2 regions of the Pseudomonas sp. TE3786 genome follow, and region 1 is predicted to be linked to the other one. Evidence: predicted binding sites of a transcription regulator. Region 1 holds the regulator's gene; the other holds the start of a gene.

Evidence for each region. The regulator sigma-54, encoded in region 1, starts transcription at its own class of promoters, with help from an activator protein. The targets are predictions, from matches to a motif close to ANTGGCATNNANNTTGCTNT.
Region 2: a site for sigma-54 is predicted at 2,282-2,301, ahead of glnA (type I glutamate--ammonia ligase). Genes of this name have one in related genera too.

The regions. Positions count from the first base shown of each region.
Region 1 covers NZ_JBSRZF010000012.1:142,537-149,886, forward strand. The annotation lists gene ptsN (PTS IIA-like nitrogen regulatory protein PtsN) at 1-167, opposite strand, end outside; gene hpf (ribosome hibernation-promoting factor, HPF/YfiA family) at 182-490, opposite strand; gene ACVW0Y_RS14830 (RNA polymerase factor sigma-54) at 627-2,138, opposite strand; gene lptB (LPS export ABC transporter ATP-binding protein) at 2,312-3,037, opposite strand; gene lptA (lipopolysaccharide transport periplasmic protein LptA) at 3,037-3,609, opposite strand; gene lptC (LPS export ABC transporter periplasmic protein LptC) at 3,596-4,168, opposite strand; gene ACVW0Y_RS14850 (KdsC family phosphatase) at 4,177-4,701, opposite strand; gene ACVW0Y_RS14855 (KpsF/GutQ family sugar-phosphate isomerase) at 4,701-5,675, opposite strand; gene ACVW0Y_RS14860 (ATP-binding cassette domain-containing protein) at 5,942-6,751, shown strand; gene mlaE (lipid asymmetry maintenance ABC transporter permease subunit MlaE) at 6,751-7,350, shown strand, end outside.
Region 2 covers NZ_JBSRZF010000002.1:41,393-48,742, forward strand. The annotation lists gene ACVW0Y_RS02630 (DUF4124 domain-containing protein) at 1-16, opposite strand, end outside; gene ACVW0Y_RS02635 (cupin domain-containing protein) at 155-580, opposite strand; gene glnA (type I glutamate--ammonia ligase) at 779-2,185, opposite strand; gene thiI (tRNA uracil 4-sulfurtransferase ThiI) at 2,517-3,971, shown strand; gene typA (translational GTPase TypA) at 4,101-5,921, shown strand; gene ACVW0Y_RS02655 (YkgJ family cysteine cluster protein) at 6,091-6,498, opposite strand; gene ACVW0Y_RS02660 (DUF2339 domain-containing protein) at 6,810-7,350, shown strand, end outside.

The sequences.
Region 1 (7,350 bases):
CCTAGTTTTTCACGGGCCACCAGGCTTTCGAAAATGTCTTGTCCATCCAGATCGGGCAGTTCGCGGGCGACCAGGTTGGCGATTTGTTCGAGTACACGCTTTTTGCTGCCACCCGGCACGCCCACAAGGGAGCGGCCGGGGGTCAGGATATTTTCAAGTCGAATCATGGGTTGGGGTGGTGTCAGCGAACTGTGGCGCCTTGCAGGCGACCCAGCTGCTTTTCCTTATGTTTGATAAGTTGGCGGTCGAGTTTGTCGGTGAGTAGATCGATAGCTGCGTACATGTCGTCATGTTCGGCGTTGGCGACCACTTCGCCCCCGGCGATGTGCAAAGTCGCTTCGATTTTCTGTTTGAGCTTCTCGACCTCCATGGTCACTTGCACGTTGGTGATCTTGTCGAAGTGGCGTTCTAATCGACTGAGTTTTTCGTCGATGTAGTCGCGTAGGGCGTCGGTCACATCCAGCTGATGTCCACTGATGTTGACTTGCATACCGCTTTCTCCTTATTGCCGTGTGTAAGAGACAAGCTAACGGGCTTGTCGCCGGAACACTTTGGCCTTGGATCAGTGTAGCCGTCTTGCCAGAGCAGGGTTCGCAGCAGGTGCCGGGTCGAACCCTGAATAACGTTTACATCAGTCGCTTACGTTCACTGGAGGGCGCTATCCCGAGGGATTCGCGGTATTTGGCGACTGTGCGACGGGCTACCTGAATGCCCTGTGCCTCCAGTAAACCAGCGATCTTGCTGTCACTCAACGGCTTTTTCGCATTTTCCGCTGCAACCAGTTTTTTGATGATTGCGCGTATCGCTGTGGACGAGCATTCGCCGCCTTCGGAGGTACTGACGTGGCTGGAGAAGAAGTACTTCAGCTCGTAAATACCGCGCGGGGTATGCATGAATTTCTGCGTGGTGACGCGGGAAATGGTCGATTCGTGCATGCCCACCGCTTCGGCGATGTCATGCAGAACCAGAGGCTTCATGGCCTCGTCGCCGTAATCGAGAAAACCGCGCTGGTGCTCGACGATCTGGCTGGCGACTTTCATCAGCGTTTCGTTGCGGCTCTGCAGGCTCTTGATAAACCAGCGCGCCTCTTGCAGCTGATTGCGCATAAAGGTGTTGTCGGCGCTGGAGTCGGCACGCCGCACGAAGCCGGCGTATTGCGGGTTGACCCGCAGGCGCGGCATGGCTTCCTGGTTCAGCTCCACCAGCCAGCGATCGTTGTGCTTGCGCACGATCACATCGGGCACCACATATTCCGGCTCACTGGCTTCGATCTGCGAACCCGGGCGCGGGTTGAGGCTTTGAATCAGTTCGATGACCTGACGCAGCTCATCTTCCTTGAGCTTCATGCGGCGCATCAGTTGGCTGTAATCGCGGCCGCCCAGCAGGTCGAGGTAATCACCGGCCAGACGCTGCGCTTCGGCCAGCCACGGGGTTTTTGCCGGCAGCTGACGCAGTTGCAACAGCAGGCATTCGCGCAGGTCGCGGGCACCAATGCCGGAGGGTTCGAATTGTTGAATGCGGTGCAGCACGGCTTCGACTTCGTCGAGCTCGATATCCAGCTCAGGGTCGAAAGCGTCCAGCACTTCTTCGAGGGTTTCTTCCAGATAGCCCTGGTCGTTGATGCAGTCGATCAGGGTGACGGCAATCAGCCGGTCCTTGTCGGACATCGGTGCCAGGTTGAGCTGCCAGAGCATGTGGCTTTGCAGGCTTTCGCCAGCCGAGGTGCGGGTGGTGAAGTCCCACTCGTCATCGTCGTTGGAGGGTAGGCTGCTGGCGCTGGTCTGGTAGATGTCTTCCCAGGCGGTGTCGACGGGAAGCTCATTGGGAATGCGTTCGTTCCATTCACCTTCCTCCAGGTTGTCGACGGTGGGTGCCGAAGTTTCCTGGTAGCTGGTGTCTTGGTAGGACTCTTCGTTGTTCGGCGCGGGGGGGGCGCTTTCGGCACCATCGGCCAACGGGTCGCTATTGTCGAAGTCCTCGCCTTCTTCCTGGCGTTCGAGCATGGGATTGGACTCCAGTGCCTCTTGGATCTCTTGCTGCAGATCCAGGGTGGACAGTTGGAGTAAGCGGATGGCTTGTTGCAGCTGCGGTGTCATCGTCAGCTGCTGGCCCATTTTTAGGACTAGCGATGGTTTCATGGAGGGGGCTTAAGACCTTATTCGCCGGCGCATACGCGCTTTCCACAACGAGGGCGCCGAGACGCCACCAGGAAGCAAATTATATGCCTATGTTTGAGGTGTTTGCCTAGTCCTCAATCGAAGTCTGTAGGGCGTGTCTTTTTTACTGTACAGACACGCGCTACAGGGAGGCTTTACAGGCGGAACTCGTGGCCCAGATAAACCTCTTTCACCAGCTGGTTGGCCAGGATGGTTTGCGCGTCGCCTTCGGCAATCAGCTGGCCGTCGTTGACGATATAGGCGGTCTCGCAGATATCCAGCGTTTCACGCACGTTGTGATCGGTGATCAGCACGCCTATGCCTTTGGCCTTGAGGTGGTGAATGATCTGTTTGATATCGCCAACGGAGATCGGGTCGACGCCGGCGAAGGGTTCATCCAGCAGGATGAATTTCGGTGCTGTGGCCAGGGCGCGGGCGATTTCCACCCGGCGGCGTTCGCCACCGGACAGGCTCATGCCGAGGTTGTCGCGGATATGGCTGATGTGGAATTCCTGCAGCAGGCTTTCCAGTTCCTTGCGACGCCCGGCGCTGTCGAGTTCCTTGCGGGTTTCCAGGATCGCCATGATGTTGTCGGCCACCGACAGCTTGCGGAAGATCGAGGCTTCCTGCGGCAGATAGCCGATACCGGCGCGTGCGCGGCCGTGCATGGGCAGGTGGGTGACGTCCTGTTGGTCGATCAGCACGCGGCCCTGGTCGGCATTCACCAGGCCGACGATCATATAGAAGCAGGTGGTCTTGCCGGCACCGTTGGGGCCCAGCAGGCCAACGATCTGGCCGCTTTCGATGGATACGCTGACATCACGAACCACCTGGCGGCCCTTGTAGGCTTTGGCCAGGTGCTGGGCTTTGAGAATCGCCATTACTGCGCCTGCTGATTGGCTGGTGGGGCGCCAGCGGGTTTGTTCTTCGGCTGGATGACCATGTCGATGCGTGGGCGCGGGCTGGTCACGTTGGTGCCATTGGCGCGGCCGGCGTTGACGATCTGGCGCTGGGTGTCATAGACGATCTTCTCGCCTTCGAAGGTGTTGCCTTCCTGAATCACCTTGGCCTGGTCGATCAGCACAATGCGGTCTTTGGCGGCGAAGTACTGGATGGTCAGGCCGTAAGCCTTGACGATCTCTTTATCCACAGCCGGTTTCTGTTCGTAGTAGGCCGGGGTGCCCACTGCGGTGAAGACGTCGATATCACCGCTTGGGGTTTGCGTGATGGTCACCGTGTGGCCGGTGATTTTCATGCTGCCCTGGGTGATCACCACGTCGCCGCGGTATACCGCCACGCCCTGTTTGTCATCGAGTTCGGCGCTGTCGGCCTGCACTCGAATCGGTTGCTCACGGTCGGTGGGCAGGGCCCAGGCGCTGGAGCTGGCAATCGCCGCGCCCAGGCTGAGCAGCAGGGACAGGGTGTGAAGGGAAAATTGGTTAACGAACCTCATGCTGGCCTCTTACGTTGGACAGCAGGAGCACCCGGCTGTCTTTCAAATACGCTTTCATTCCATTAGCCGTGGTCACTCCATTGGCGGCCTCGATTCTAACGGCTTGCTGGGTCTGCGCAAATTCCTTGTCCGGGAACACGGTCATGCGACTGCTGGTGATGATGGTGGGGCGGTTTTTTTCGTCGGTGCGGGCAATGCGCACATTGTCGATCAGCTCGACCTCGGTGCCGCCTGGCGCTACTTCGCCGCGCTCGCTCTGCACATGCCAGGGCAGCGGTGAGGCTTCGCGGTACAGCAGCAGGTCGGGCTTGGTGATCAGGCTCTTGTCGCTTTCTTTCAAGTGCTCGACTTTGTCGCTGGTCATTTCGTAGTGCAGCGAGCCGTCGACCTGGTACTCCACGCTTTTCGCGTTGATGACGTAGAAGTCCACGGCGTTGTCGGCACTGGCCTGGGGCTTCTGCTCAAGCAGGCTCTCTGGGTTCAGGTTCCAATAGCCGAGGGCGGCGACAAGCAGCGCCGCCAGGCCGAACGATAAGGTGAGAAGCAGTTTGCGCAGCATGGTTGGCTCTATAGATAGGCGGCTTGAGCCGCTTCGAGGTTGCCCTGGGCGTGCAGGATCAACTCGCAGAATTCGCGGGCAGCACCTTCGCCACCACGCGCCGTAGTCACACCATCGGCGTGTTGGCGAACAAAGTCATTGGCATTGGCGACAGCCATGCCCAAACCAGCACGGCGGATGGCGGGCAGGTCTGGCAGGTCGTCCCCCAGGTACGCGACCTGGTCATAGCTTAGGCCGAGTTCGGCCAGAAGCTCATCAAGAACCACCAGCTTGTCTTCGCGGCCTTGATACAGATGATGAATGCCGAGGTTCTGTGCGCGACGTTCCACCACCGGCGACGAGCGCCCAGTGATGATCGCGGTGCGCACGCCCGAGTTGATCAGCATCTTGATGCCTTGACCGTCCAGGGTGCTGAAGGTTTTGAATTCGCCGCCATCGGGGAGGAAGTAGATTTTTCCGTCGGTGAGTACACCGTCGACATCAAAAACCGCCAGCTTGACGGCCTTGCCGCGCTTCAACAGGTCGCTACTCATCACATCACTCCAGCGCGCAGCAGGTCGCCCAGGTTGAAGGCACCGATGGGGTGGTCGTGTTCATCGACCACAATCAGCGCGCCGATCTTGTGGTCTTCCATGATCTTCAAGGCTTCGGCAGCGAGCATGTCCGGGCGTGCGGTCTTGCCGTGCACGGTCATCACTTCGTCGATGGTGGCTTGGCGGATATCCAGGTCGCGGTCCAGGGTGCGGCGCAAATCGCCGTCAGTGAAGATCCCGGCCAGACGCCCATCGGCCTCCAGTACGGCGGTCATTCCCAGGCCTTTACGGGTCATTTCCATCAGTGCGTCGCGCAGCAGGGTGCCGCGTTGCACCTTGGGCAACTGCTCGCCGCTGTGCATCACGTTTTCCACTTTCAGCAGCAGACGACGGCCAAGGGCACCCCCCGGGTGGGAGAACGCGAAGTCTTCGGCGGTGAAGCCGCGGGCTTCCAGCAGGGCAATGGCCAGGGCGTCGCCGAGTACCAGCGAGGCGGTGGTGGAAGAGGTTGGGGCCAGGTTCAGCGGGCAGGCTTCCTGGGCTACACGGGCATCGAGGTTGACCTCGGCGGCCTTGGCCAGCGGCGAGTCAGGGTTGCCGGTCATGCTGATCAGAGTGATGCCCAGGCGTTTGATCAGCGGCAGCAGGGTGACGATTTCGGCGGTGGAGCCCGAGTTGGACAGGGCCAGCACCACGTCATCGCGGGTAATCATGCCCATGTCGCCGTGGCTGGCTTCGGCCGGGTGGACGAAAAACGAGGTAGTCCCGGTGCTCGCCAGGGTGGCGGCGATCTTGTTGCCGATGTGCCCGGACTTGCCCATACCGACCACAACCACGCGCCCTTTACTGGCCAGAATCAGTTCGCAGGCTTTTACGAAAGCCGCGTCAATACGGGGTAGCAGGCCTTCCACAGCTTCGATTTCGAGGCGGACGGTGCGCAGTGCCGATTGGATCAGGTCGTTGGTCTGGTTCATAACTAAAGACAGTGGCCGCGTGAAAAGGCGGGGATTATAGCGGTAAAGCCGGTCCGGCTCACCCTTGAATGTAGGAGTGTTCGTGCACTGTTGAGTTGATCGCACTTCGGTCGCCGCTGTAGGCCGAATGCTGTTACCGACTTTTTCTACCTTGGGCGCGGCTGGATGCCGGTGATATAGTTGCCGCCCTATCCGGCATGTTCACTCCTGTGGTGTCCCCACCGTGAGACATGACGTCTGATAGGCGGCTGTACCAAGGAGTTCAGATGAGTGCCGATCACGCCTACGCGGTCGAGCTGAAGGGCGTGTCCTTCATGCGCGGTTCGCGCAGCATTTTCAAGAATGTCGATATTTCCATTCCTCGCGGCAAGGTCACAGGGATCATGGGGCCGTCCGGGAGTGGTAAAACCACCTTGCTGCGGTTGATGGGTGCCCAGTTGCGGCCTGCCAGCGGTGAAGTGTGGGTCAACGGCCAGAACCTGCCCGAGCTGTCGCGCAGCGATCTGTTCGATATGCGCAAGCAAATGGGCGTGCTGTTTCAGAGCGGCGCGCTGTTTACCGATCTCGATGTGTTCGAGAACGTGGCCTTCCCCCTGCGCGTCCATACCCAGCTACCCGAAGACATGATTCGCGACATCGTGCTGATGAAGCTGCAGGCCGTAGGCCTGCGTGGCGCCATCGAGCTGATGCCCGATGAGCTGTCCGGCGGCATGAAACGTCGTGTCGCGCTGGCCCGGGCAATTGCCCTGGACCCGCAAATCCTTATGTATGACGAGCCGTTCGTGGGCCAGGACCCGATCGCCATGGGCATCCTCGTGCGCCTGATCCGCCTGCTCAGCGATGCCCTGGGAATCACCAGTATCGTGGTCTCCCACGACCTCGCCGAAACTGCCAGCATCGCCGACTACCTTTATGTAGTAGGCGATACCCAGGTGCTGGGCCACGGCACACCCAAGGAGCTGATGGAGTCGGATAACCCGCGCATCCGCCAATTTATGAAGGGCATCGCCGATGGGCCGGTACCTTTCCATTTCCCGGCTGCGGATTACCGCGACGATCTGTTGGGGGCGCGTTGATGCGCAGAAAATCCATTAGCGAACGCGTTCGCCTGCTGGGTCGCGCCGGTATAGACGTGGTCGGCTCGCTGGGCGCGTCCACCGTGTTTCTGCTGCGCTCGCTGTTCGGCGCGGGCAATGTCGGCAACGGTTTTACCCATCTGCTGATCAAACAGCTGTTTTCCGTGGGCGTGATGTCCCTGGTGATCATTGTCGTGTCCGGCCTGTTTATCGGCATGGTGCTGGCGCTGCAGGGCTTCAACATTCTGTCCAGCTACGGCTCGGAGCAGGCGGTGGGGCAGATGGTCGCCCTGACCCTGCTGCGTGAACTCGGCCCGGTGGTCACGGCATTGCTGTTCGCCGGCCGTGCCGGTTCGGCGTTAACCGCTGAGATCGGCAATATGAAATCCACCGAGCAGCTGTCCAGTCTGGAAATGATCGGCGTCGACCCGCTCAAGTACATCATTGCCCCGCGTCTGTGGGCCGGTTTCATCTCCTTGCCTTTGTTGACCATGATCTTCTGCGTGGTTGGCATCTGGGGCGGCGCGATGGTGGCGGTGGACTGGCTGGGTGTGTACGAAGGGTCGTTCTGGGCCAACATGCAAAACAGCGTGTCCTTC
Region 2 (7,350 bases), on a different contig from region 1:
AAACGATCAGGCGCATGGCAAGGGTCCCGTGGGGTGTGTGCTAAGCCTTGCACTGCAACGCGGCGCTGGCAAGTTTGTCCCGTTATCGCTGTGCACGAGAGCAAAATTGCACGCCATAAAAGCCCCTCTGCGGACGCTGCACGCCGCCGCCTCGCTATTTGGCTTTTTCCGAGAGCGGAAGCATCGGTACCCCGGCGTAAAACACGATCAGTTCGGCTGCCTGCTCGCCGGTGACGCCGCGATGAATGATGGCGACCGTTTCGGCGAGCGTATCGCCTTGCTTGAGCAGCCGTTTCTGGCCGGGTTTACGGCTTTCCACGGTCAGCTCTCCGGCGAGCATATAGGCGGCATTCGGCACCGGATGGGTGTGCCAATTCAGGGTGCTGTGGGGCGGGATGCGGATCTTCACTACGGTGAGCTCCGGTTGGCCGCGCGGATAGCTGGTGTAGGCCGTGCCGTCCCAGGACGTGGTGCTTTTTAACAGGATTTCAGACTCGATACCTTGGCTGGTATCGGTGTGAGCGCAACCTGCCAGCCACAGGCAGGCGAGGGCGGAGGTGGCAACTTTGTAGAAAGGCATGGTGGATATCCGGCTAGCGATGGGGGCAGACGGATGATTGCCAGGGCGGGATTGCAACTCCTATCAGCTCGGGCGCTGTTGCGCTGGGCAACGGTGCGTTGTTGCGTATGAAACGACCATAAAAAAGGCCTCCCGGAGGAGGCCTTCTCGATCACGCCGCTAGGACAGCAGGCGTGTCTGGCGTAGACGCTGTTCTACTTAAACGCTGTAGTACAGGTCGTATTCCAGAGGGTGCACGAAGGTGCGCACTTTGATTTCTTCTTCGCTCTTCAGCTCGATGTAAGCATCGATGAAGTCGTCGCTGAACACGCCGCCTTTGGTCAAGAACGCACGGCCCTTGTCCAGTTCTTCCAGAGCTTCTTTCAGGCTGCCGCACACTTGTGGGATCAGCTTGCCTTCTTCTGGAGGCAGGTCGTACAGGTTCTTGTCCGCTGCGTCGCCAGGGTGGATCTTGTTCTGGATACCGTCCAGACCGGCCATCAGCAGAGCTGCGAAAGCCAGGTACGGGTTGGCAGCCGGATCCGGGAAGCGCGCTTCGATGCGGCGAGCTTTCGGGCTGGAAACGTACGGGATACGGATGGAAGCGGAACGGTTGCGAGCCGAGTAGGCCAGCATTACCGGAGCTTCGAAACCTGGGACCAGACGCTTGTAGGAGTTGGTCGACGGGTTGGTGAAGCCGTTCAGCGCCTTACCGTGCTTGATGATGCCGCCGATGAAGAACAGGGCGGTATCGGACAGGCCGGCATAGCCTTCGCCAGCAAAGGTGTTCTTGCCGTCTTTGCCGATCGACAGGTGAACGTGCATACCCGAACCGTTGTCGCCGTACAGCGGCTTCGGCATGAAGGTAGCGGTTTTGCCGTAGGCATCAGCCACGTTGTGTACGCAGTACTTCAGGGTCTGAACTTCGTCAGCCTTGGCAACCAGGGTGTTGAACTTCACGCCGATTTCGTTCTGACCGGCAGTCGCCACTTCGTGGTGGTGAACTTCGATGATCAGGCCCATTTCTTCCATGGCATTACACATGGCAGTACGGATTTCGTGGTCGTGGTCGCATGGCGGAACTGGGAAGTAACCACCTTTAACGCCTGGACGGTGGCCTTTGTTGCCAGTTTCGATGTCAGCGTCGGACATCCAGGAACCTTGTTCGGAGTAGATCTTGAACATGGAGCCGGAGATGTCGGATTTGAATTTCACTTCGTCGAAGATGAAGAATTCTGGTTCCGGACCGACGAATACGGTGTCACCGATACCGGTGGTCTTCAGGTATTCCTCGGCGCGCGAAGCGATCGAGCGCGGGTCGCGGTCGTAGCCTTGCATGGTCGATGGTTCGATGATGTTGCAAACCAGGATCAGGGTAGGCTCTTCGGTGAACGGGTCGAGCACAGCGGTGCTGTCTACTGGCAGCAGGATCATGTCGGAGGCTTCGATGCCTTTCCAGCCATGGATCGAGGAGCCGTCGAACATTTTGCCGACTTCGAAGAATTCGTCGTCAAGGGCGTCACGGGCCGGCATGGTCACGTGGTGCTGCTTGCCTTTGGTATCGGTGAAGCGCAGGTCAACCCACTTCACGTCGTGTTCTTTGATTAGTTGAAGCGCCTTCGACATGGTGTCCTCCAGATGGTGGGGCGTTGTGGTTTTTTAGCCCCAAATAAAACGGTGAAGCCGGGCGGCATAGTCCGCCAGGGCAACCTGCCTCACAAGGGAGCAAATTGCATGCCAGTGCCCCGAAGTGGGTTTGTTGCACGAAAGTCAGGCGCTGCGGGGGCTGTACCGTAAAATCAAAGCGTGCAATGCACCAAAATGAATCTGTCGCAAAGCGGAGCGATGCATTTTGGTGCGCGGCGCATCTTTGTAAGGATTGCCTGGTTAAAAGCTGAGCAATTTCCGCTATAATCCGCGCCCCTTTATTTCGGCCGGGCTCACGCGCGCTGTTTTCATGAAACTTATCGTTAAAGTCTTCCCCGAGATCACCATTAAAAGCCGGCCGGTGCGTACGCGCTTCATCCGCCAGCTTGCGAAGAACATTCGCGCGGTGATGCGTGACCTGGATCCGGATCTCGTGGTGGACGGCGTGTGGGACAACATCGACGTCGAGACCCAGCTCAGCGCGCCCAAGGTTCTGGTCGAGATCAAAGAGCGCCTGACCCGCATCCCGGGCATCGGCCAGTTCCTCGAAGTGAATGAGTACCCGCTGGCCGATTTCGACGATATGGTCGAGAAGTGTAAAGCCCATTTCGGCGAGCAGCTGGCCGGCAAGATTTTCGCCGTGCGCTGCAAGCGTGCCGGCAAACATAGCTTCAGTTCCATGGATGTCGAGCGCTACGTCGGCAGCCAATTGCGTCGCCAGTGCGGCGCGGCCGGCATCTCGCTGAAAGAGCCCGAGCTGCTGGTGCGCATGGAAATCCGCAATCAGCTTCTATATGTCATCCACAGCCAGCACGAAGGCCTGGGCGGCTACCCGCTGGGTGCCATCGAGCAGACGCTGGTGCTGATGTCCGGTGGTTTCGACTCCACCGTGGCGGCGTACCAGATGATCCGCCGCGGGTTGATCAGCCACTTCTGCTTCTTCAATCTCGGTGGCCGAGCCCATGAACTGGGGGTGATGGAAGTTGCCCACTATCTATGGAGCCAATACGGCAGCTCGCACCGCGTGCTGTTCGTCAGCGTGCCGTTTGAAGAAGTGCTCGGCGAAATTCTCGGCAAGGTCGACAACGCGCACATGGGCGTCGTGCTCAAACGCATGATGCTACGTGCCGCCACCCGTGTGGCCGATGGCCTGGATATCGATGCGCTGGTCACCGGTGAAGCGATTTCCCAGGTGTCCAGCCAGACGCTGCCGAACCTGTCGGTCATCGACCGCGCCACCGACAAGCTGGTGATGCGCCCGCTGATCGCCAGCCACAAGCAAGACATCATCAACATGGCTGAGCACATCGGTACCGCCGAATTTGCCAAGCACATGCCCGAATATTGCGGTGTGATTTCGGTAAACCCGACCACCCGCGCCAAGCCTGACCGCGTCGTCTATGAAGAAGCCCAGATCGACATGAGCGTGTTCGAGCGTGCCCTTGAGCGCGCCCGTTCCGTGACGATCGACCGGGTGATCGACGAGTTAAGCCAAGACATCCAGGTTGAGGAATTGAGTGAAGCCTTGCCTGGGCAGATCGTGCTGGACATCCGTCATCCGGATGCCCAGGAAGACCTGCCGCTGGAGTTGGACGGCATCGAAGTAAGAGCCTTGCCGTTCTTCGCGCTCAACAGTCGCTACAAGGAACTGGACCCCACCCGTCAGTACCTGTTGTATTGCGACAAAGGCGTGATGAGCCGCCTGCATGCCCACCACTTGCTCAGCGAGGGGCATGCCAATGTGCGCGTTTATCGTCCGGCATAAAACGCCGGGTCTGAATGGCGGCAGTATCCGCCACCGCCCCCCCGACCGACGGGGCAGTTGAGCCACTCATTCTTCATACTGGCCGCCTAGACTTAGCGGCGAACCGAATCCTCTGATCGAGATGCAAAAGTGATCGAAAATCTACGCAACATCGCCATCATCGCCCACGTTGACCATGGTAAGACCACCCTGGTTGATAAACTCCTGCGCCAATCCGGCACCCTGGAGCGCAACGAGCTCAACGACGAGCGCGTGATGGACTCCAACGACCAGGAAAAAGAGCGCGGCATTACCATTCTCGCGAAGAACACCGCGATCAACTGGAACGGCTACCACATCAACATCGTCGACACCCCCGGCCACGCCGACTTCGGCGGCGAAGTTGAGCGCGTAATGTCGATGGTGGATTCGGTTCTGCTGCTGGTCGACGCCCAAGACGGCCCGATGCCGCAAACCCGCTTCGTAACCAAGAAAGCCTTCGAAGCCGGCCTGCGCCCAATCGTGGTGATCAACAAGGTTGACCGTCCAGGCGCACGTCCGGACTGGGTTCTGGACCAGATCTTCGATCTGTTCGACAACCTCGGTGCCACCGAAGAACAGCTGGACTTCAAAGTCGTCTACGCCTCCGCCCTGAACGGTATTGCTGGTCTCGACCACACCGACATGGCTGAAGACATGACCCCGCTGTACCAGTCGATCGTCGACAACGTTCCGGCTCCGGCCGTTGACCGTGACGGTCCGTTCCAGATGCAAATCTCGGCACTGGACTACAACAGCTTCCTCGGCATTATCGGCGTTGGCCGTATCGCCCGTGGTCGCGTCAAGCCGAACACCCCGGTTGTCGCCATCGACGCCGACGGCAAGCGCCGCACTGGCCGTATCCTGAAGCTGATGGGTCACCACGGTCTGCACCGCGTAGACGTGGAAGAAGCTGCTGCCGGCGACATCGTTTGCATCAGCGGTATGGACCAGCTGTTCATCTCCGACACCCTGTGCGACATCAACAACGTCGAAGCCATGAAGCCGCTGACTGTTGACGAACCGACCGTATCGATGACCTTCCAGGTTAACGACTCGCCGTTCTGCGGTAAGGAAGGCAAGTTCGTCACCAGCCGCAACATCAAAGAGCGTCTGGACAAAGAGCTGCTGTACAACGTGGCACTGCGCGTTGAAGAAGGCGACTCGGCTGACCGTTTCAAAGTATCCGGCCGTGGTGAGCTGCACCTGTCCGTACTGATCGAAACCATGCGTCGCGAAGGCTTCGAAATGGGTGTAGGTCGTCCTGAAGTAATCATCCGTGTAGTTGATGGCGTGAAGAACGAGCCGTTCGAAAACGTCACCATCGACATCCCGGAAGAATCGCAGGGCAAGGTCATGGAAGAGATGGGTCTGCGTAAAGGCGACCTGACCAACATGTCCCCGGATGGCAAGGGCCGTGTACGTTTGGAATACAACATTCCAGCCCGTGGTCTGATCGGTTTCCGTAACCAGTTCCTGACCCTCACCAACGGTGCTGGCATCCTGACCTCGATCTTCGACCGTTACGACGTGATGAAGTCGGGCCACATGTCTGGCCGTCAGAACGGCGTACTGGTTTCGGTGGAAACCGGCAAGGCTCTGACCTACTCCCTGGAAACCCTGCAGGCGCGCGGCAAGCTGTTCGTCGAGCACGGTCAGGACATCTACAACGGTCAGATCGTTGGTCTGAACAGCCGTGACAACGACCTGGGTGTAAACCCAACCAAAGGCAAGAAGCTCGACAACATGCGTGCTTCGGGCAAGGACGAAACCATCGCCCTGGTTCCGCCGGTTCGTTTCACCCTGGAACAGGCGCTGGAATTCATTCAGGACGACGAGCTGTGCGAAGTGACTCCAAAGTCCATTCGCCTGCGTAAGAAAATCCTGGACGAAGGCGAGCGCACCCGCGCTGCCAAGAAAGCGGCCAAGTAAGACTTAGCTTCGGCTAAATAAAAACGCCCCCGGTCGCGAGACCGGGGGCGTTTTTTTATGCCGCCTAAAAGCTTTTGATTGTTGTAGGAGTGGCTTTAGCCGCGCTAGCACTGTCCGTCATCACGCTGCAAATCGCGACTAAAGCCGCTCCTACGGGATGGAGAGGCGCTTACACCTTGGCGGCGGCCTTTGGCTTATACGCGCAATACCCCGGCCGAGGCCCGATCTTCGGGTGATTGCGGCAGGTGTCGGGGCGCTGTTCGTAGATGGTGCACAGGCGGGTCTTGCGGTCCAGGTACAGGCAGTCGTTGTTGCCCATGCGGGTCAGCGTGTAGATGCCGTACTTCTGATTGAAACGCTCGACCACGCCGTCTTTCATCAGGCGCTTGGCGATCTGCTTGGGCGGCTCGCTGCGTTCGAATTCCTGTACCAGGCCAATGCGCAGCAGGTCGGCGAATTTCACTTCCACTGGCATGGTGCAGCAGCTGGAAACGCAGCTGCTGCACATGCTGCGTTCGTATTTGATCCAGGTGTCGGTGCGATCGAGTTCGGCACCCACTACCAATAGCTTTGTCATGACTTGCACACCTGTAAAAACGCTGGCTCGCCACAGTCTGGCAGGGCTCTAGGCAAGCGCTACGCGGTGTGGGGGGCGGCATCATAGCGATATTGGTGAAATTGTGAACAACCATCCGCCGAATCGTCGCAAAGCGTGCGCTGGTAGTGGCGGCGTCTGTCGCCCGGGCAGATATACTCGGCACCATTGCAGGCCACGGCCTGCGCGCGCTGGACAGGGATGCCCGAGCGGTCGATGTGACGTCGCCGCAGCGGGGAAAGTCATTGGCCTGGCACCTCATGACTAGGAAGCACTGCATGCAATGGATTTTCATGCTGGTCGGTCTGCTTATCGGCGTTTCGCTGGATGAGTCGATCACCGAAGGTTTGCTGGGCGCACTGCTGGGTTTTGCCGTCGGCCAATGGCTGCAACTGCGTAGCCTGCAGCAGCGCAACGAGGAGCTGCAAAACAAGCTCAGCGGCTTTGCCGAGCGCTTCGAGCGCGGTACCTTGGCGGTCACTGCCAGGCTTACCCAGGTGGAGGAACGGCTGGCCAAAGGCGTCGTGCCGCCTGCTGAGCCGAGCGTTGCGCCCGCCATGGCCGCCGCAGCGCCCACCGCCAGCAGCGCTGCCGATGAGCTGGACTTCACCCTGGAGCTGGACCCCGAGATCATTGCCGTCTCTTCCGACGACCCCGGCCTGGTGTTCGAGCTGCCTCCCGAATTGCTCAGTACACCGCCAACGCCAGTGGCCAATGCGCCGCTGCAGGTGGTCGACGACTGGACCCGCGAGCCCGTAGCCGCGCCGCCACCCCGTCAGCCGCCGGCACCACCGACACCCCGCGAACCCAACCTGTTCGAGCGCGGCTTCAGCG